4 regions of the Streptosporangium sp. NPDC087985 genome follow, and region 3 is predicted to be linked to each of the others. Evidence: riboswitches for the same ligand, from Rfam matches in the RefSeq annotation. Region 3 holds a riboswitch; each other region holds the start of a gene.
The links. A riboswitch is a leader RNA that binds a small molecule or an ion and turns the genes downstream of it on or off. The one in region 3 is predicted to bind cyclic di-AMP.

Region 1 (5,106 bases), on a different contig from region 3:
AAGCTGAGCCTGGACGTGCCCGAGGTGACCGTCGGCGCCGTCGCCGAGCAGTTGGACGTGGATCCCTCCACGGCCAGCAGACTGGTCAACGACGCGATCGGCGCGGGGTTCGTGGAACGCGAGGAGTCCGAAGTGGACGCCCGGCGCGCCCGGCTGGTGCTGAGCGAGCGGGGTCACCGGGTGCTGGAGGTGGTCATCCACCACCGGCGGATCTACCTGGACGGTCTGATCGCCGACTGGGACGAGGCCGACCGTGAGGTCTTCGCCCGGTTGCTCACCCGCTTCGCCGAAGCGGCCCTGGTCCGCCCGGTGGACCTGGTCAACCTCGACCAGCTGATCGCCGGGGCGATCGAGGAGCCCCCTACTCCCCGGTGACGCCGTCGATCTGCTCACGGAGGAGGTCGGCATGGCCGTTGTGCCGGGCGTACTCCTCGATCATGTGGACGAGGATCCAGCGCAGCGAGACATCCGCCCCCCTGCGCTGCTGCTTGCCCACCGTGTCCGGGGACAGTCCCGCGGAGACGTCTCGGGCGTGGTCGATCTCGGCCCGCCAGCGGGCGAACGCCTCCTCGGCCGAGGCGGTGTCCACCAGGTCGAACTCACCGTCGGGATGCTGGTCGGACCAGAAGATCCCCGGAGTGTTCTCGCCGTTGAGGACGTTGCGGAACCAGTGGCGCTCGACATCGGCCATGTGACGGACCAGGCCCAGCAGGGAGAGCGTGGACGGCGCGGCCGATCGCAGACGGAGCTGCTCCTCCGACAGGCCGGCGCATTTGACGGCCAGGGTCTCCCGGTGCCAGTCCAGCCACGTGTGCAGCATGGGAGTCTCATCGGCGATGAAGGGGGGATCAACGCGGTTGTCGGTCATGAGATCAATCTTCATGGTGCGAGCGACCGGTGTCATGTCGTTTTCCGGGATCCGAGATCCTCCTGAGGCGCTGCGAGGCTCAGAACATCGAGATGTGGACGTGGTCGAAGTGGTTGGCGGTGGTGCCGCCGCGGTCGGACATGGCGCTCCAACCGGAGCCGGAGTTGATGCGCTGACGCCAGATCACGTATTTGACGCCGAGGCCGGCCCTGTTCTCGACGGCCCAGGCGGCGATCTCGTCGCCGAGCTTGACGTTGGCCGCCGAGGGCATCGAGCCACCGGTGCTCATCATGAAGTCGCAGGCGCGGCCGAGCGGATGCTCGCCGCCATCGTTCTCGGCCCGGTAACAGCCGACCTCGTAGGGCAGGTCGAAACGCTTCTTGACAGCCTCGCGCATGATCAGAGTGCGGTCGGTGATGTTGTCGGGGCCCGTCGGGAGCTGGGGGGCCCAGCTGCCGTCGGCGCGACGGCCGGAGCCCGTGGGGACAAGCGCGTCGAGCTTCTTCTCGATCTCGGCGATCACCTTCTCGGCCTCCTCGCGCTGGACCTCCACCGCCTTGGTCTCCTCGCCGATCTCCCGGGTGAGCTGGGCCGCCTTCTCCGCCGCCTGTTCCCTGAGGTCCCGGCTCCGGGCGAAGTCCCGCAGGGAGGTGCTCTGCTCGGCGGCGAGCTGCTCCATGATCGCGACACCGCTCATGTCGGCGGAGAACAGCAGGGAGGGCAACTCACCCGCGCTGCTCTGGTAGTAGAGCTGGGCGATGGAGCCGAGCTGCCGCTCGGCTCCGGCGTAGGCCTCCTCGGCCTTGCGCAGGTCCGCCCTGGCTGCTCCCTCGGCGGCCTGGGCCTTCTTCAGGGATTCGCGTCTGGCCGCGTAGACCTCGATGAGCTTGTCGACCTTCTTGTTCAGCGTTGTCAGTTCGGCGCGGAGCCGGGACTCATCCGGTTGGGGATCCGCGTTACCCGGGGCCGCGGTGCCGAGGGCGAACGTGAGGGCCGAAATCACGGAAACGGCCAGAGCCGCATGGCGACGGAACATGGGGGATGGAGCCGTCACGACTCTCCTCTCCTCGCGCCTGCCGGGTTAGCTGACGGGTTCGGGCTGGAGGAGGCCCTTCCACCGGAGTGGTTCACCCCAGGTGCGGTGGTTCCCCGGCTCCCGGGCGACGCACCCGGAATTAGGCATATCGGACATAAGGTTCGATGTGTGAGGATAGTAGTGGTAAAGCCCGGGTAATGCGAACCCAATCTGAGACAAAGTAGTGATCAATTTGTGATAAAAGATCGTAAAAGTCTCGCCGTTTCCTCGGGCGGGACATCGTTCACGAAGGCTCCCATGGCCGCCTCCGATCCGGCGAGATACTTCAGCTTGTCCGGCGCCCGGCGGATGCTGAACAGCTCCAGGCGCGCGTAGGAAAGGCCGCGGCCGACGTTCACCGGTGCCTGATGCCAGGCCGCGACGTACGGCATGGCCATGCCGAACAGTCCGTCCAGCCGCCGGAGCAGATCCGTGTAGAGCGGGCCGAACGCCACCCGTTCGGCGGCCTCCAGCGCGCACAGGTCGGGGACCTGACGGTGCGGGTAGACGTGAACCTCCACGGGCCAGCGTGCCGCCGCGGGGACGAAGGCCGTCCAGTGCTCGTTCGACGCCACCACGCGGATCCCCGCCTCGCGTTCGGCGGCCAGCACGTCGGCGTACAGGTTGCCACCCGTCCGCTCCCGGTGCCGCTCGGCCGCGCCAAGGGACAATCTGGTGCGCGGGGTCACGTAGGGATAGGCGTAGATCTGACCGTGGGGGTGGGTCAGAGTGATGCCGATCTCCGCCCCCCGGTTCTCGAAGCAGAACACCTGCTCCACGCCTGGGAGCGCGGACAGCTCCGCCGTGCGGTCGATCCAGGCCTCCATGACCAGCTCGACCTGGTCGGTGGAGAGCTGGGAGAAGGAGGAGTCGTGGTCGGAGGTGAAGCAGACCACCTCGCACCGGCCGTCCCCGGAGCGGACCTCGCTCAACCCTCCGACCTGGCTGTACTCACCCGCCTGGGAGGAGAAGGAGGGGAAGCGGTTCTCGAAGACGACCACGTCGTAGGTCTTCGAGGGGATCTCGGTCGAGTGGCCGGGGGTGGACGGGCAGAGCGGGCACTCGCTCGCCGGCGGGAGGAAGGTGCGGCCCTGGCGGTGGCCAGCCACCGCGATCCACTCCTCGGTGAGCGGGTCGTACCGCAGCTCGGAGGCGGGAGGGCGGGGAGAAAGGTCGCGCTCGTCGATCGCACCGCGATCGGCGTCGTCGTGCCGGTCGAAGTAGAACAGTTCCCGGCCGTCCGCCAGGTGGGTGGCCGTCCGCTTCATCGGGTGCGGGCCTCGCTCTCCGGCTGGGGCTCGGTGATGACCAGTTCGCCCACCTGGGCGGCGAGCTCCTCGCGTGCCTCGTCAGGCAGGCCGGAGTCGGTGATCACCACGTGGGCCTGGGACAGCTCGGCGATCGTGCTGATCCCGACCGTCCCCCACTTGGTGTGATCGGCGGGCACCACGAGACGGTGCGCGGAGGCGATCAGCTCGCGGTCGGTCTCCGCCTCCAGCAGATTGGGTGTGGTGAACCCGGCCCGGGTGGTCATCCCGTGCACACCGAGAAACAGGGTGTCCACGTGGAGCCCGCGGATCGCCGCCACGGCCACCGGTCCGACCAGCGCGTCGGAGGGGGTGCGGACGCCGCCGGTCAGCACGACGGTGCGGTCGGCGCGGGGTGAGCGGTGGAAGACGTCGGCGATCCGGATCGAGTTGGTGATCACGGTCAGGTCGGAGACGTCGACCAGGAAATGGGCCAGCGTCCAGGTCGTCGTCCCCGCGGACAGCGCGATCGCCGTGCCGGGCCGGACGAATTGGGCGGCGTGCTGGGCGATCGCCTCCTTCTCCCGTTGCAGGCGCATCGACTTGACGGCGAACCCCGGCTCCTCGGTGGAGCCGGATCCGGCGGCGGTGGCTCCGCCGTGTACTTTCTCCACCTGCCCGCGTTCGGCCAGCACTTCGAGATCCCTGCGGATCGTCATGTCGGACACGCCGAACTCGCGGACGAGGTCGGCGACCCTGACCCCGCCACTGCCGCGCACCCGATCCAGAATCGCCTGCTGTCGCTGTCGGGCGAGCATTGACCACTCCCTAATCAACCAGATTCCACCAAATTACCACAGATATTTCCGGTGATAGGTGTTGGATTATGGTGAGTAGATGTTCACAGCTGGTCAAGCTCGGCATGGATGCTCGCCCTGGCCGGCCGGAGACCTCCGGCGGTCCATCAGGTTCGCGCTCATGCGGGAAACCCGGAATCCCGATCGCTAGCCGCGGCGTCCCCACGAGGCGAGCAACCTGGTCTGGGGATCGACGTCCGAGGGTGCCGGCGGGTACCCCTCTATGACTCCGGCCTGGCGATAGCCCTCCTTCGCGCCGGCGAACCGGGCCAGGCAGGCATCGACCAGCTCGGGATCGAGCCGCTCGCCGGCACCGATGGCGCGGGCGAGGTCCCAGGTGTGGATGAGGGCGTCGGCGAACAGCTCGCTGATGTACTCCTCGCCGGGTACGTCGGCGAAGGACAGGTGGACGACACGTGTCAGAGACTGTTCCTCGCTCGCCGCCTGGGTGGCGGCCATCGCCGAGATGTCGAACGCCTTCAGGGGATCGTCACCGAGGAGGTCGCCGTCGAGGGCGTCGCCGACGTCCGCGACGGTCCGTCCGGCAAGCAGTTGCGAGGCCCACCGGTTCTCCCCGACCACGTGGTTGACCAGAGTGCGTACATCCCAGTCCACACAGGGTGTCTCGTTGTCCCACTGCTCGGGCTTGATCTGGTGCACAAGGGTGCCGAAGTAGTCCAGCGCGCGTCGGTACGCCTCACGTGTGTCGACAGTCATCATGTCCTCCCGAGTCGTCATTTCGACCGTAACTCCTGGGAGGGACATCGTCATCGTGCCCGTGGGGCACGGCCGTCCGCCGGCGTCCTCGCCTCGCGTCCCGGACGACCGGCACGGTGTCTCACGGCAGGCTCTGCTCCACCCAGACGACCTTGCCCCTGGGTGTCAGGCGGGAGCCCCAGCGGTGAGCGAGCCAGTTGATGAGATGGAGCCCGCGGCCGGTGTCGTCGTCGCTGCCGGCTTCGCGCATGACCGGCATCACGAAAGAATGGTCGCTCACCTCGCACACGAGCGTGGGACCGCGGAGCAGACGCACCCCGACCGTGCCCGAACCGTGCTTGA
Region 2 (5,106 bases), on a different contig from region 3:
CGCACCGAACCGGCCGCGACAGCTCAGCGTGCCCGGCCCAGCGCGCCGAGATACCGGCGCATCTGGCGCTTGGCCCGGTAGCCGACGCGCAGCACGTTGGGCGGGACCTCGACACGCAGGCGGGCACGGCGCCGGGCGGCGGCGTACCGCGGGCCGTCGAGCAGGGACCGGGCGGGTGCCAGGCGTCCCGCGCGGAGCCGGGCGACCAGCGTGACCATGTGGGACACCCAGTCGCTCTCCCCCCGCCGGTGGAAGTAGTTGGCCTGGCACCAGGTCTTCTCCGGAGTGCGGAAACGGCTCTCGGACAGGTCGTCCAGGGTGCCGAGCAGGCCGCTGCCCTCGAAGACCAGGTTGATCATCTCGGCGCCGACCCCGAAGTCCGAAAGCACCAGCAGGGGCACCGACTGGGCGATCGCCTCCAGCGCGGCGGTCGAGCTGACGGTGACGAATCCGGCCGCGTGCGCCAGGTGTTCGTGCATGGGCCCGGCGGCGAAGCGCACGGCGCCGGGACGCACCTGGCCGCCGTCGGCCAGCGACTGCCACAGCCGCTGGTAGTGGTGGCGCTCGTTGTGGGTCTGCCGCTCGGTGTCCAGCGCGCGGAGCTTGACCACCACGTCGAGATCCGGCCGCCGTCCGGCCAGTTCGGCCAGCGCGAGCAGGATCCGTTCGCGCTCTTCCCTGCGCCGGGGCACCTTGGCCTGGGTCGCGAACACCACCCGGTTGCGCGGGCCGGTGACGGGGACATCCTCACCGCTGTGCAGGAACGGCAGCCGGGTCAGGCCCACCGCCCCACCCCCGCCCAGCTCACGGCCGATCGCCGAGAACTCCGCGACCTCCCGCTCGCTGTGCAGGACGAGCAGGTCGCATCCGCTGCGGAACACCCACGCCTTCTCGGTCGCCGGGATGGAGATCCCCGGCAGCCCGGAGATGAACACCGGCCTCGGCACCAGGCCGGCGAGTACCTCGCTGACCAGCACGTCCACCACGGGTCCTGTGCAGGCGACCAGCACCACGTCGGGTCTGAGCCGCTCGGCCGCCCTGCGCAGCGCCCGGGCCGACAGCACGGGCGGATCGGCGACCGCACCCGCGACGGCCGCGTGGATCTGGGCCGGGGAGGGTGTGATGGGAGTACGGATCACCGTCAGCTCCGCCGTACAGCTCGAAGGAAGATCATCGAGCAGATGGGCGGCCCACTTCAGATAGGAATCCGAGTCGGCCACGGCCAGGACCTTCAACCTGTTACTCCAGTGTCGTGATGGGCGAACATCGACAGGTGGGAACGGAGCGAGGGCACCGCCCGGGCGGTCCACCACGCGTCGGGGACGTCCACTGCCTCCACGGCGACGCCCCGGGCCGTGAGCAGGACCCGCAGGGAGGTGACCGCGGTGGACGGCAGGCTCAGCACCCGCTGTCCGGCCGCCAGCCCTCGCAGGGTCATCTCGGCGGGGATCCCGCCGTCGTAGACGGTGATCCCGGGCTGTTCCCCGACCAGGGCGAGATCGTGGAGGTCCTCCCGGCGGTGCGGGAAGTAGGCCACCGGCTCGGACGAGCCGAGCTCGGCCAGCCAGCTGAGGTAGGGGTCGCGGTGGATCAGGCCGTTGCGGACCAGCGAGGTGCCGAGCACGACGGTCCGCTCCTCGGGGGCCGGCCTGCGCAGGGGCTGTGACCGCAGCCACGCGAAGTCGTGGATGATCAGCTCCGCACCCCTGTCCCGTACGGCCTGCGCCAGCTCGGCGGGGACGGGCAACGCGGTGAAGATCGACAGTCGGCCGGATCGGGAGGCGGCGCGCAGTCGGAGGGCTGCGGCCGTTCCGAGGGCGGTCCGCAGGGGACCGACGGCGGTGCGGGCCCGCAGCAGCGGCGTCCAGATCCGCCCGGCGAGCAGTTCCAGGAGCCTGATGGTGGCCAGGCCGTCGTCGACGATCACGATCCGGCCGGGAAGGGTGGTGAGCCAGCCCGCCTGGACCTTGCCGGAGAAGGCGTCGCCGACCGCCCAGGTCGTGCCCCGTTGGGGCCTGGGCATCTCGGACTCGGGCCCGCCCAGTTCCAGGCCCGGAGGCAGATCCAGCCGGGAGATCTCGCGACGGGTGACGGCCAGTGGGCGCAGCCCCGCCCGGGGCGCCATCCGGGCGTGGGCACCGAGCAGTCCGGCGTGGCAGGCCTCCACGGCGCAGAGCATCTGCAGTGGGGACTCCACCCAGGCAACGGCCGAACCCTGCTCCCGCGCGTGGCCTCGACCGTCCTCCACGCCGGGCGATGACCCGTTCACGACCGCCTCACCGTAACCGGGACGGCTTACACGCCTGGGAACTGCGGGTGAACACCCGGACACGCCGTTCTGCGCGCCCGGATCGGGGCGACCACGCGCGGGTTCAGGGTGACGCGGTCAACCGGCTGCCGCAGCCGACGCGGGTCCGGCCCACGGCGAAATCTCCTCGAATGCGATCGTTTCCGCAGGTAAAACGGCCCTCATCAAAAAGATCTACGTTTATGGTGAAACCCCGGGGTGTGAGGTATGCAACACAGCGGCCTTTCGCCGGTGTCGCCGCTCCGAAACGCCTATCCCACAGGCGTTCCCGGCTTCAACAGGCCATCCGGCACAGACTTGTCGATCTTGAGGGCGCCCCAGGCTTTCCCCCTCGATGCACACCTATTCCCAAGCCGTGGCAATTTGTACCACTTGTAACCGTTTGTCCTTTTCGCGTAGCTTCTATCTCACATCTGGTGACCGCCCAAGTTCTTCAGCTACACGTCACCATCACATTGCCCGTCCGCGCTCTATCGGAGCGGATCACTCCACCCGATGAGCACGGCCGCCGAATCCGCGGATCCCGCGGAACCGGGGAACCACTTTTTTGGGGTGAATCAGCGCTTAGTGCGCTGTAGGGCACTTCCCAGCCCGAACCCGTCAGCTAACCCGGTAGGCGGCATGAGAAGCGAAGCAAGGAGTCTCACCCCTCATGGCCACGAACCGCTTTAACCGCAAGACACGTAAGCTGACCAACATTCTTCTCGGCGCCTCCATCGTCGCCGGGGGTAGCCTCCTCGCAGTTCCTGCCGCCCTGGCGGACACTCACGGACCGAACACCGTCGCCGTGGCCTCCGTCAGAACCTCCCAGGCCGCCGGCAAGACCCCTCTGCAGCTCGAGGCCGAGCGTCTGCCCAGGGTCACGGCCACGCAGGTCCTGGACATCGCCGCCCAGCAGATCGGCATCTCGGAGAACGCCCAGGGCGGCGGGACCAAGTTCCAGTCCTGGTACATGTCCTCCCCGCGGGCCAAGGAGACCCTCGCCCGTGACGGCGGCACCCTTGCAGGCTACGCCAACGCCCCCTGGTGCGCGATGTTCGTCTCCTGGGTCGGCGAGCAGGCCGGCATCCAGCCCACCATGGGCTGGGACGCCTACACCGTCACCTACGCCCAGTGGTTCAAGGACAACGGGCACTGGGGCACCGTCGCCAAGCCCGGTGCCGTCGTCTTCTTCGACTGGCAGGGCAGCAAGAACATCAGCGGGATCGACCACGTCGGCCTCGTGAAGAAGGACAACGGCGACGGCACGATCAGCACGATCGAGGGCAACACCGGCAACGGCAAGGTCGAGGAGCGCGTCCGGCCCACGTCCCAGGTCGTCGGCTACGGCTACCCGGTCTACAGCGACTGATCGATCGGCACCGCACGCCACGGTCACCCGTCCCGCGACGGCTGATCCACCGGCACGGAGAAGGGGTCCGGCTCACCTGAGCCGGGCCCCTTTCTGCGTCCCGCCGTACATCACCCGGCATCTACCACCCGAGCCCCGCATCCGGGGCTCTCGGACGTCTACTTTCCTCAACGAAGGCACTTCCGCACAGAATGTCCCCGTGTGTCACTGTGTGATGGGAGCGCTCCCAAACACCTTTCTGAGAGGTTTGCGAGGTATGCGACCCTTCATTCCCCATTGACAGGCCAGTTGTAACGGTTGAGTTTCGGCATATTGACGTCCCGGCTGCCTATCGTCCACTCTTCGTGGGAGCGCTCCCAAAGCACATTGAGGAACCTGCCCCATCGCGCACCGCGTTTGTCGGGGACCGGCGCGCGATGTCACCTCCCATCGATTCGGGCGACCACCTGAGAGGGGTCCGTAATGTTGAACACCAAGCGGCATGGCAAGCTCGCCGCGGTTGCGGTGATGGCGGCCACCGCCCTGGCGATCACTTCCTGCAGCACGAATGATTCCACCAAGCCCGCGGCCGTCGGTGACTCCACCGCGCCCGCCGCCGCTGCCGAGCCGGTGACCATCACCGTGCACACCTTCGGCGGCGGTGAGAACTTCGGCTACAAGAAGGCCGTGGAGACGTGGAACGCCGCACATCCGGACATCCAGGTCAAGCACCAGAACCTGACCGACCGGTTCGAGGACGTCTACCTGCCCCAGCTGCTGCAGAAGCTGCAGGCCGGCAGCGGCACCGGTGACATCGTCGGCATCGACGAAGGCGCGATGGGTCTGATGAAGGCCCGCCCGCAGTTCTTCACCGACCTGGCGCAGTACGGGCTGGACAGCCGCAAGTCCGACTTCCCCGCGGCGAAGTGGGACAACGGCGTCAACAAGGACGGCAAGCTCTTCGCCCTCGGCACCGACATCGGCGGCATGGCCATGTGCTACCGCAAGGACCTGCTCCAGAAGGCCGGCCTGCCGAGCGAGCGCGACGAGGTCAGCAAGCTCTGGCCGGACTGGGACTCCTTCATGGCGGCCGGCAAGAAGTTCCAGGCCGCCAACACCGGCAAGGGAGACCCGAAGTTCCTCGACGGCCCGAACACTCTCTACAACGTGGTCCTGTCGCAGGAGGCGCCGAAGAACGGCAACATCGCCTACTTCGACACCGACAACCAGCTCGTCATCGACAAGAACCCGGCCATCAAGACCTCGTTCGACACGGTGAAGTCCTACAGCGAGGCGGGCCTGACCGCCAAGCTCGCCTCCTTCACCCCGGAGTGGAACGCGGCGATCAAGAAGGGCGGCTTCGCCGTCATGGGCTGCCCTGCCTGGATGGTCGGCGTCATCTCCGGCGCGGCCGGTGACGAGGGCAAGGGCAAGTGGGATGTGGCGGGAGTCCCCGGCGGCGCCGGCA
Region 3 (5,106 bases):
CATCATTTATTAAAGTCATTGGAAACGGTTTTTGACGGTCCACTGGTGATTTATGTCCGGCTCGATTTGGAGCGCTCGAACCTGGCCCTGGCCCGCCACCGGCTCCAGGCGCTCTCCGGCCGCCTGATAACGACGTGAGCCATGCCGACCGTGGAAAGCGTACTCAGCGGGTTGGCCGACGACCGCGCCACCGGCGCGTTACGGCTGGGCAAGGCCGGGATGCTCTACCTCACCGGCGGCCGGGTGACCTACGCCGAGAGCCCGGCCGCCCCCCGGGTGGAGGATCTGCTGACCTCCGGCCGCAGAATCTCCGCCCATGCCGTACGGCAGGCCAGGCAGGCCGCCACCGAGGACCGGTGGGGCGGCGAACTGCTGGTCTCCCAGGGGGTTCTCACCCGGGGCGAGCTGGAGTTCTGCGTGCTGAGCTCGGTACTCGACGCCGTGTACTTCCTGTTCGACGCCACCGGCCACCGGCCCAGGTTCCGGCCGGGAGACCAGCACTGGCTCGGGCCCCAGTGGTATTTCGACGTGACCGGACTACTCCGGGAGTGCAAGCGAAGGAGGGCGCAATTGAACCAGGCCTGGCCATCCGCCGAGCTGGACGCACTCCCGGTCGTCCCGGTGGGACGCGTCACCAGCCAGCGGGTGGTGCTGACCCCGCTCCAGTGGGAGGTGCTGGTCGGCGCCGACTCCGCCACGACCCCGGGTGACCTGGCGCGCAAGCTCGGCCGTCCGGCCTACTCGGTACTGCTCGCCGTACGGCAGCTTGCCGCGGCGGGGCTGCTCCGCACGCCACAGGCCGGCTCCGCCGCCCTACCTGGCGTGCTACCCGGCGCGCTGCCCAAGCGAGAGAAGAACGGTATGGCAGATCTCAGGGAACTCTCGGGCACCACCGAGCTGTCCACGCCACTGCCCCTGGCGACGGCGGACCCCACCGACGTGAACCTGCTCATCCGGCTCAGAGACGCATTGGAGGCATTGACGTGAGCTTGGTCCTATGCCGATAAGGCTGCGGACGCTGAAGCTGCTCGGAAGGAGGATGCCGGTGGAACTCCGCGACGAAGTGCACCGAGAGATGGTGCTGCTGCGGGAGCGTGTGCCCGACGTGAACGGGAGCATCGCCTGCAGCGTGGATGGCCTGACGATAGCGAGTGACCTGGAAGGCGACGTCGAGCAGACCGGCGCGCTCTCATCGGCGATGCTGGCCCTCAGTCGCCGGATGACGAGCATGGCCGACAAGGGCACCTTCGAGGAGACGTTGATCTCCGGAACCAACGGTTACGCGGCCTTCTACGCCGCCGGCCCAAAGATCGTCCTCACAGTGCTCGCCCGCCCGGGCACCAACCTCGGGCTGCTGCGACTGGAGGGCCGCAAGACGGCGGCGAATCTGGCCGTCATCACGTCCCGCACATCTATACCCCAATGAATCGGAGACAGTAATGGGCAACATGGACATCTCGCTCAAGGAGATGATGGCGATCGACGGCGCCCTCGGCGCGGTGGTCGTGGACTACAACAGCGGCATGGCGCTGGGCGCCCTCGGCGGTTCCAAGGACCTCGACCTCCAGGTCGCCGCGGCCGGCAACACCGAGGTCGTCAAGGCCAAGATGCGGACGATGGAATCTCTGGGCCTCAAGGACGGCATCGAGGACATCCTCATCACGCTCAGCGGCCAGTACCACGTGATCCGCCCCGTCAGCGGCCGGAGCGGCAAGGGACTCTTCCTCTACGTGGCGTTCGACCGCTCCCGGGCCAACCTGGCGCTCGCACGGCACACCATGCGCGCCATCGAGGAGAGGCTCGAGGTCTGACCCTCCGGTACGGCTTGCGCCCCGGGAGGCGCAAGCCGTACCGGAGCCCGGCCGCGGGGAGTCCGTCCTACTTGTTGATCACCTGGGGCGGGGTGGCCGGGTTGTTGTCGATGCGCTTCCACGCGCCCGCGGAGAAGGGCACGGGGTAGTTCTTCTTACCCGGGCCGCTGCCCCACTTGGTGATCACGTAATCGACCTTGATGTGGCCCAGGCCGCCGGTGCCGTCCACGCCGAGCGTGTTGGGGTTGAACGTGCCGCCGGTCAGCTCGGCGAAGGTCTTGGCATCGAGGTCGATCATGACCCCGCTGCTGGAGGGCACGCCGGGACCGCGGTCACCGACGAAGAAGTTGGCCTTCTTGCCGTTGTAGATGACATAGCCCTCGGTCATCAGCGGCCAGCTCGGGCTGGCGATCATGCCCTTCTGCATCGGCTTGCCGCTCGCGGGCAGACCGGTGTCCCCGGCGCGGCCGGAGGAGTCGTCCCAGAAGTAGGAGGCCTTGGTCGAGCCGTTCAGCAGGACGACCTCGGAGCCGGACTCGGAGCCGGGGGTCGAGGCGCTGGTCTTGGCCGAGGCGGGGAGCGCCTGGACGGGGGGCGCCTGGACGGGGGGCGCCTGGACGGAGAGCGCCGGGGCGGGCAGCGCCGAGGAGCTGGCGACAGCCGAGCTGGGGATCAGCGAGACGACGCTCGCGGAGGTGATGGCACTCGCGCCGATAAGGGTGGCGGCGATGAAGAAACGGCTCTTAGGTATACCAAAGGAGAAACGCATTGGAGGAAGACTCTTTCGCGAGGCAACGGGAAGGCGCGTGTGCCACGCGGATGAGGCACAGGCGGATACGCGCTCTCACAGAGAGAGGGGGTGGCCGGCGAGACCGGGCACCGCGCGAGGCGCGTGGGAAGCCGCGTTCAGACGCGGCGGGAAAGTCCTAGAGGACCCGTACGAGCGAGGCGGGTACCAGCGGGAAGGGGGCACAGCGTCCCATAAGTGATTTCCTCTCCATCTCGTCTACCGGGTTAGCTGACGGGTTCGGGCGGTGGAGTTGCCCTACCGCCGCAGGTTCGCGGCGGATTCACCCCAGGAAGTGGGTCCCCGGTTCCCATGGCCCTGAGGGCTTCCGGGATTCGACGTCGACTGGCCGCTCCTTCCGCTGAAGGGCAGGTCGCCAACCGATCACAAACAGGACATTACAGCCCATTCGGGCACAAAGCAAAGCAAAACCCATGAAAACCCCAGAAGATCTACCCACGTCGGCCAAGAAAGCCTCATTGGTTACCCCTTGACCATCTCGCCGACATGGTGGACCGGCCGGAACCGCAGGGGAAGCGCCTCGGAAGATTCCGGTGATCATGCCTCTGAGCTGGGCATACTTCTCAAGTATTTCCAAAGGAGGGATGATTCGATGAATATTTACACGATCAATGTGGGGGTCGCGGCGACCGGTATGCCGCTCCTTCGGTCAACAGTTCTTTTTACCTCCATACGGGCCCGTCGATCAGCGAAATGGCCCATCAACCGGTCGGCGCATGCTCTCCGGAAGATCCGGAGGCGCCGGAAACCGCCCGCGCAAAGCCGCGGTCATGGACAGGCGAAACTCCTCTGGATGGTCAGTCCCACCAGAACGACCAGACGTTCCTGCCTCTGATCTGCTCCGCGTAGTCGGCCAGCGTCCCGGCGCTGTAGATGACGCTGTCGGGGCAGAACGTCCAGTGCTCGGCGGCGACGTGCAGGGCGTGTTCCGGCGTGACCGGGGGCGCCGCGACGCTCAGGTCCAGGGTGTTGAAGCCCATGCCGACCACCCGCGCGCCGAATCTCTCCTCCCAGCTGCGCACCACAGCCGCGAGCGGGACCATCCACTCGTTGTGATTCAGCGCGCCCTGCCATCCCATGACGGCCAGCGCGTCGGCCCCCCGCGCCGCCGCGACCAGCCCGAGCGGGGTCCTGCGCTCGGCCACCATCCCCGCGTACCAGTCGGCGACCACGCCGGGGTCGGCGGCCGGTCTACCCGAGGGCGCCGGTCCCGGGCACTGCGGGCCGAACGGATCCAGCAGCTCCACCTGGTCGGCGTGGGCCTTCTCGATCCAGTCCGCCCACACCTCGGCCATGAACGCGGCGGGGTGGTAGTTGTCGATCTCGGAAGCCGCATCCGGGGCGATCTGCCCCTCCGACCACGGCTGGACGGAGTCCTCAAGCAGCACCGGCCACAGGCCCGACCGCTCGTGCTCGCTCCGCAGCTCGGCCCAGAGCTCGCCGGAGACCGGCTCGTCACTCAGCCAGAACGCCGGACGGTGGTCTACGGCGAACCGCGCGTAGCCGGGATCGGGCCACACCACGTCTCCGGGCGGCAACTCGACCGAGAGCGTGCGCCCCTCACCGCCGTCGTGGAACAGCTGGCCCAGCACTGGCGGAAGTTGCCCACGCTCGCAATCGCTCATCCCTACCGATCCGATCCTGACCACGGACCAATTTTGGCCTGTCAACGTCCAGAGCGACAGTTAGCCTCAGGACCAGGCCAAAATCATCGGTATGCCCGGCGGATGGCAGGAGTGGGACAGCGGTGTGGCGGACACTCACCGCCACACCGCTGTCATATCGATCTAGGGCCTGCCTGGCATGTCAGGCCTGCCCGGGATGTCAGGCCTGCCTGAGATGTCAGGCCTGCCTGACATATCGCGAGTACCCGGCCTGTCGCGCCTGCTGGTCATCCCGGGCATTTTCCTGGCGCCCACCGCCACCGCTCCCAGCCCGAGCAGGAAGATGATGATGCCGGTGACGACGTTGTTCCAGATGGTCGCCGTCGTCGCCGAACCGGTGAGCCAGGGTGCCACGATGGTCCAGATACCGATGATCGGTGCGATCCAGCTCACCCCGTAGGTCCGGCCGTAGGCCGACGCGAACGCCATGGCCAGAGCGGCGAGCGCGACGCCGGTGACCAGGTTGCTCACGGAAAGCCTGGACAGCCCGTTGAAGCCGACCACCCATGGGGAGATCGCCAGGTAGAGCCCCGCGAGGAGAGTGAGGCCGTCGGTGCCCTGGGCTGTCGGGCTGGAACCCGCTTGCTCGTACCTCGCTCGCATCTCGATGAGATCGGGATGGTGTTCTAGGCCTGCGGGTCTGGTCATGACCCACGCCCCCTTCCGACTTCTGTACGGAACAGACCTAACTCCCATACCCGACATAAGCGGATAAAAAATACAAAGCAGGCCAAATATGACCATGTCAGGCTCAGCAGACAGTCCGGGCTGGAATCCCACCGGCCCGCTTGCCGGAATTTTCCCGTCCCTTGGCATCGCACCA
Region 4 (5,106 bases), on a different contig from region 3:
AACACGGCAGGCTCCCCGGTCAGGTCCAGCGCGTGCGCGTCGGCGCGGGCCTCGATCTGCCGGCTGACCAGGTTCTGCGCCGGCCCGGACAGGATCGTGGCCAGGCTCAGCAGCCCCATGATCAGACCCACCGCCCGCGGGTCGGCCGGCGAGGCGACCCCGGTGCGCCGCCGTACGGCCCCCGCCGAGATCACCAGATAGAGCAGGCACGCCCCGAAGGCCGCGCCCAGACCGCCGACGATCGTGCCGTACAGCACGTCACCGGTCTTGGCATGGCCCAGCTCGTGCGCGACCACCAGCTCGACCTCGTCCACGGGCGCCCGGAGCAGTGTGTCGTAGACCACGATCCTGCGGGTCGCACCGAACCCGGAGACGTAGGCGTTGAGCGCGGTGGTCCGCCGGGAGGCGTCGGCGACGAGGACGTCCTCGACGGACACCCCATCGCGGGCGGCCATGGCGAGCAGGTCGTCGCGGAGTTGCCCGGCGGGCATCGGCGTGAAGTCGTTGAAGACCGGTTCGATCAGCACCGGGTAGGCGAAGGAGACGGCCACGGTCAGCGTGAACGCGCCGACGGCCGCGGGGATCCACCAGCGCCGGTAGCGGCGCGCCAGCGCGACCACCGCGAGCACCATGATCGCGAGCAGCGTCGTCCTGATGCCGATGTTCTTGACCCGGTCGGCGGTCCACGACAGCCAGTCCTGGGTGGACAGGCCGTACGCGCGCAGGTGGGTCTCCGACCACATGCCCAGCGGCCAGCGCAGGATCTCCACCGCCACCGAGAGCACGAGGACCCCCAGCAGCGCCCTCAGCCACCACGGCCCCTTCAACCGGCCGAGGAGCCGCGCGCCCAGCGGGGTGCTCACCAGTGCTCCGGCCACCACCAGGGCCAGGCCGAGCGACAGATAGGCGGGCACGCTGACCGCGGCGTCGAAAGCCTCGGAACGGGCGATCTGGTCCGCGGTGAAGTCGCGGGCCGGATCCGGGACGACTGCCGGGGCCGCGGACAGAACCCGCCAGGGCGTGGTGAACGCCACCACCGCCAGCGTGGCCACACCCAGGGCGGCCAGCGCCCACCCGGCCCCCCGGAAACCCGGGGCCGCCTCCGTCGTGGTCCGCGTCATCGCCGTCCTCCCAGCGGATCGGAAGGTGTGCCCGTCATGGTAAGCGTCAATCCAGTTCCCTCCGGAGGTGATCACGCCACGCGGCGGTGAGCTCCGCCTGCGACAGGCCCAGCGTGCTGCCGACATCGCTACCGTAGAGCCTCACCAGCGCCTTCTCGCCGAAGCGCTCCGCGATGTAGCGGCAGGCGAGCCACGCCTCCTCGTAGGCCTGTGCCAGCCTCGGGGCGCCCGGGGCGAAGTCGGCGGGGCCGGGGAGCCGGGCGGGCAGGAGGCCCGCACGCACCTCCTGGGCCAGCTCGGCGGCGGCCTCGCGGATCCCGATCCCGGTGTCGCGGTACCCCACGTAGTCGGCGAACCCCTCCGACAGCCACATCGGCACCCGCCCGCCCCGGGTCGCGCCGGTGGCCACGTGCGTGAGCTCGTGAGCGATCACCACGTCCCTGCCGGTCTCGCTGAGCCTCGCGTAGCCCGACGGCAGGACGACCACCCGGTCGGCGGTGGCCAGCGCGGCCAGGCCACCGGTGCTCCCGGCGCCCGCGAGCGTCGCCGCCTCCGCGTCGGTGGCGGGGTAGAGGATCACCGCCCGGACCGGTCCCCAGATCCGCCCGACGGTACGGGCGGCCCGATCGGCCCTGGAGGCCAGGTCGCGGAGGCGTGCGGCCGGGACGCGGTGACCGACGACGACGGAGTGCTCGCCGCGGACCACGGTGGCGGCGCCGGGCCACAGACCGTCCGTCTCCTGCGGGAGTGGTCCCGCCCCGGCGGCCAGGCCGGCACTCATCAGCGCCAGCATCCCGGTGAGCACGGCGCGGCGCCCTCTCGGGACGGACATAGGAGGTGATGTTACTCGACCGGCATGGAAAGGCCCCGCCCACCCTCGGGGTGGACGGGGCCGCATGTCTCCGTCAGCCGGCGGGGCGGACCGCTCCGGCGAAGGAGGACCTGTAATACCCCTCCAGCTCCGCGATCCGGACCGTCTTGCCGCTGCTCGGCGAGTGCACCATCCTGCCCTTGCCGACGTACATGCCCACGTGGCCCTTGCCGTAGAAGAACATCAGGTCACCGGGGCGCAGGTTGCTCCACGAGACCTTCTTCCTGACGGCGCGGTACTGGCTGTACGTGATCCGGGGAAGGGACACGCCGGCCTTGCGCCACGCGTACTGGACGAGACCGGAGCAGTCGAACGCGCCGGGACCGGAGGCTCCCCACCGGTACGGATCGCCGATCTGCTTCCTGGCCACCGAGACCGCCTTGGCGGCCTTCACCTTCTGCAGCTCGGCTCTGCTCATCTTGGCCTTCGCCGTCTTGACACTGCTCCGTGCCGCGGTGCCGGTCTGGGCCGGGCTCCCTGTCTGGGAGGCGGTGCTCCTGACCTGAAGAGTGAGCCCGGTGTCCGCAGCCGCCTGTGCCGTTGTGGATCCCAGCACGACCGCTCCGGACGGAGCGGTCAGAGCGAGTACGGCACCGCCGAGGGAAAGACGGGCAAAACGTGAAAGACGGGGGTTACGCAGGGTGGTAGACAGGATTTCTCCTTGGGACTTCCGCTGATGCCTACCGGGTTAGCTGACGGATTCGGGCTGGGAAGTCGCCCTACGGCATGACATATGCCGATTCACCCCTGGCCATCCGTGACGACCTTCGGGTCCCCGGTTCCGTGCCTCCTGGCTGCACGGATTCGGCGGGCCGCCGCGGTGGGGGTCAACCCCCTCAGAGGGGCGGCGGCCAATTGGATTTCCAGCGCGATGCCTGCCTGGGGAGCAGGGATCCACCACGACAACATGGCGTGCCATCGCGACGCCAGAAGCTACTCCGATTCCCCATATTTCAGCAAAGCAGTGCCAGGAAAACGGAGATCAATAAGCCTCCCCCGCTCTCCTTAATCCCTGCGTGATAGGCGATTCTCCTATCCGGATATGACCCTCGTCACATTCTGGAGATCGCAATATAAAGATCACTAATTCTGTAACATTGGTCACAATAATTGTGATCCATGCCTGTCCGGCTCGCCAGATGGCCCTGCCGCCCGGACGTCGACGGTGTCCTTCCAGCCGGCGTCGGTGGCGGCGGGCGTTGGAGGCGTTGAGCAGCCGCAGCCGTTAGCGGGTGGCCGTCAACTCCAGCACCGGCCAGGGACGCCGTTGACCAGGATCACGTCGCCCTCGACGCCTTCCATGTAGGCGTCCTCGACACCCGCCGTGACCCGCAGGCTCGGATCCGCCTACGGATAGCGAAACGAGCCCTTCTCTTCGAAGGCCCGGTCGCAGATCATCAGCGGGCGCGCCAGCTCACTCTCAGCGCGGAATCAGTCCCGAGCGGCCAGGGCGGGAGGTTACCGGTGCCGTCAACGTGCGGCAGCTATGATCCAGGGCGGTCTCGAGAGGAGCCTGCAGGACCTTGCCGGGTCGCATCTTTCAGGGGTTTCAGCAGGTCACGTAGTGCGGTCCGCTCCTCCGGCGACAGGTCCGGCCCGCGGGAGACGATGCGCATGACAGTGTGGGCGGCATCGAGGCCGCGGTAGAACCGGGCGCCGAGCGCCGGGGCGACCTGCCGGCACTTACGCAGGTCTTCCTGTGGGATCTTCAAGATGTTCACGTCATAAACGATGGTGACCGCCTTGATGGTGAAAGCGGGATCTTCCTTGCGCTTGAGCAGGTGGTTAACCGCGTTCGCGTTGAAGATCATGCCTACGACCAGGTTCAAGTAGGCGTTTTGGCAAGGAACCGGCCAGCGTTTGGGAGGCACGTACGCTTTCTCGTCGATGTCCAAGAGCAGGTCCCCCATGGTGGTGACGCTCGTCGGCGCGCTGCTGGACGTGGGGACCGTGGCGGCTTCGACCGCACCGCCGGTGGGTGCGGAGGCGGGCGCCCCGCCGCACGCGGTCAGGAGCAGTCCCGCCACAATGATGATCAGCGGCTTAGCCGGTCGCATGCCGTCAGCATGATCACGTAGTTGGCAGTCGGGGACATGAATGCGCCATATGATCATGATTTGTTATGCACTGGGTTCTCGCGGACGACGTTCCGGTAGCCGGCGACGTCCGCCTGGCGGCCGTCGGCCGGACGGCCGGTTGGTTGACTTCTGTTCCTACACCTCGGTCTGGGCCGACGCCATCGACTGCGCCTGACCGCTCCGCGGGCTCACCGCGGCAGCCGTCCGGACACCGCGCGGGCCCGCGTGAGACGGGCGGACCCCCGCGAGGTCAGGGGCGGACGGCTCCGACCAGGCGGCGGCCGTAGGCCGACAGGGGGACGACCTTGACGATGTCTCCGGTCTGGGGGGCGTGGACGATCTTCCCGTTGCCCGCGTAGATGCTCACGTGGCCCAGGCCCTCGCTGAAGACGAGGTCCCCTGGCTGGAGGTTGCTCAGCGGCACCTTGCGGTTCGCGCCCCAGCTCCACTGTTCCCAGGTCGTGCGGGGGAGGCCGACGCCGCCGCTGCGCCAGGAGGCCTGGACGAGGCCGGAGCAGTCCCAGCCGCCGGGACCCGTGCCGCCGTACCGGTAGGGCTTGCCGACCTGGGCGAAGGCGAAGCTCAGGGCGGCCCTGGCGTTGCCCGAGGCCGGGCCGTTGTACGGAATTCCGAGGCTGTTGGGGTTTCCGGGCTGGAAGGCGCCGAGGTCGCTCAGCAGCTTGGTCTGCGCCTTCACCATCGCGTCGGCCTTGGTCTTCGCCGCTGCTAGCTCGTCGCGCGTCGCGTCGGCCTCGGCCAGGGCCGTCTTGGCCTTGTTGCGGTTGTCGCGCAGCGTCTTGTTCGCTTCGTCGAAGGCTTCCAGGGACAGGGCGCGGGAGGCGGACATCTGGTCGACCGTGGCCAGCCCGCTCAGCAGCGCCGCGGGGTCGGTCTGGTTGATCAGGCCCTCCCAGCCGCTCACCCTGCCCAGCTGGTAGCTGCTGACGGCCATCGTGATGAGCTCCTTACGGAGCCCGGCGACCTTGGCGTTCTGGCGGTTGAGGGCACCGTTCAGCGTCGCGTACTTCTGCCGGGC

Region 1: linked by a shared signal. The riboswitch ahead of ACIN94_RS27770 (coiled-coil domain-containing protein) and the one ahead of ACIN94_RS18510 (hypothetical protein) in region 3 are both predicted to bind cyclic di-AMP.
Region 2: linked by a shared signal. The riboswitch ahead of ACIN94_RS20955 (CHAP domain-containing protein) and the one ahead of ACIN94_RS18510 (hypothetical protein) in region 3 are both predicted to bind cyclic di-AMP.
Region 4: linked by a shared signal. The riboswitch ahead of ACIN94_RS06405 (C40 family peptidase) and the one ahead of ACIN94_RS18510 (hypothetical protein) in region 3 are both predicted to bind cyclic di-AMP.

Annotation. Positions count from the first base shown of each region.
Region 1 is NZ_JBIUTQ010000021.1:13,362-18,467, reverse strand. Features, by position in the region: gene ACIN94_RS27780 (MarR family winged helix-turn-helix transcriptional regulator) at 1-375, shown strand, start outside; gene ACIN94_RS27775 (DinB family protein) at 362-868, opposite strand; gene ACIN94_RS27770 (coiled-coil domain-containing protein) at 948-1,922, opposite strand; cyclic di-AMP (ydaO/yuaA leader) riboswitch at 1,925-2,060, opposite strand; gene galT (galactose-1-phosphate uridylyltransferase) at 2,132-3,211, opposite strand; gene ACIN94_RS27760 (DeoR/GlpR family DNA-binding transcription regulator) at 3,208-4,008, opposite strand; gene ACIN94_RS27755 (TIGR03086 family metal-binding protein) at 4,195-4,764, opposite strand; gene ACIN94_RS27750 (SpoIIE family protein phosphatase) at 4,886-5,106, opposite strand, start outside.
Region 2 is NZ_JBIUTQ010000011.1:131,281-136,386, reverse strand. Features, by position in the region: gene ACIN94_RS20965 (DUF6716 putative glycosyltransferase) at 24-1,220, opposite strand; gene ACIN94_RS20960 (hypothetical protein) at 1,232-2,269, opposite strand; cyclic di-AMP (ydaO/yuaA leader) riboswitch at 2,805-2,941, shown strand; gene ACIN94_RS20955 (CHAP domain-containing protein) at 2,961-3,659, shown strand; gene ACIN94_RS20950 (ABC transporter substrate-binding protein) at 4,122-5,106, shown strand, end outside.
Region 3 is NZ_JBIUTQ010000009.1:20,170-25,275, reverse strand. Features, by position in the region: gene ACIN94_RS18530 (roadblock/LC7 domain-containing protein) at 1-138, shown strand, start outside; gene ACIN94_RS18525 (DUF4388 domain-containing protein) at 151-987, shown strand; gene ACIN94_RS18520 (roadblock/LC7 domain-containing protein) at 1,046-1,426, shown strand; gene ACIN94_RS18515 (hypothetical protein) at 1,440-1,811, shown strand; gene ACIN94_RS18510 (hypothetical protein) at 1,879-2,580, opposite strand; cyclic di-AMP (ydaO/yuaA leader) riboswitch at 2,800-2,949, opposite strand; gene ACIN94_RS18505 (DUF4253 domain-containing protein) at 3,417-4,211, opposite strand; gene ACIN94_RS18500 (SPW repeat protein) at 4,407-4,931, opposite strand.
Region 4 is NZ_JBIUTQ010000002.1:264,958-270,063, reverse strand. Features, by position in the region: gene ACIN94_RS06415 (M48 family metallopeptidase) at 1-1,121, opposite strand, end outside; gene ACIN94_RS06410 (hypothetical protein) at 1,168-1,953, opposite strand; gene ACIN94_RS06405 (C40 family peptidase) at 2,027-2,548, opposite strand; cyclic di-AMP (ydaO/yuaA leader) riboswitch at 2,655-2,812, opposite strand; gene ACIN94_RS06400 (hypothetical protein) at 3,477-4,049, opposite strand; gene ACIN94_RS06395 (NlpC/P60 family protein) at 4,321-5,106, opposite strand, start outside.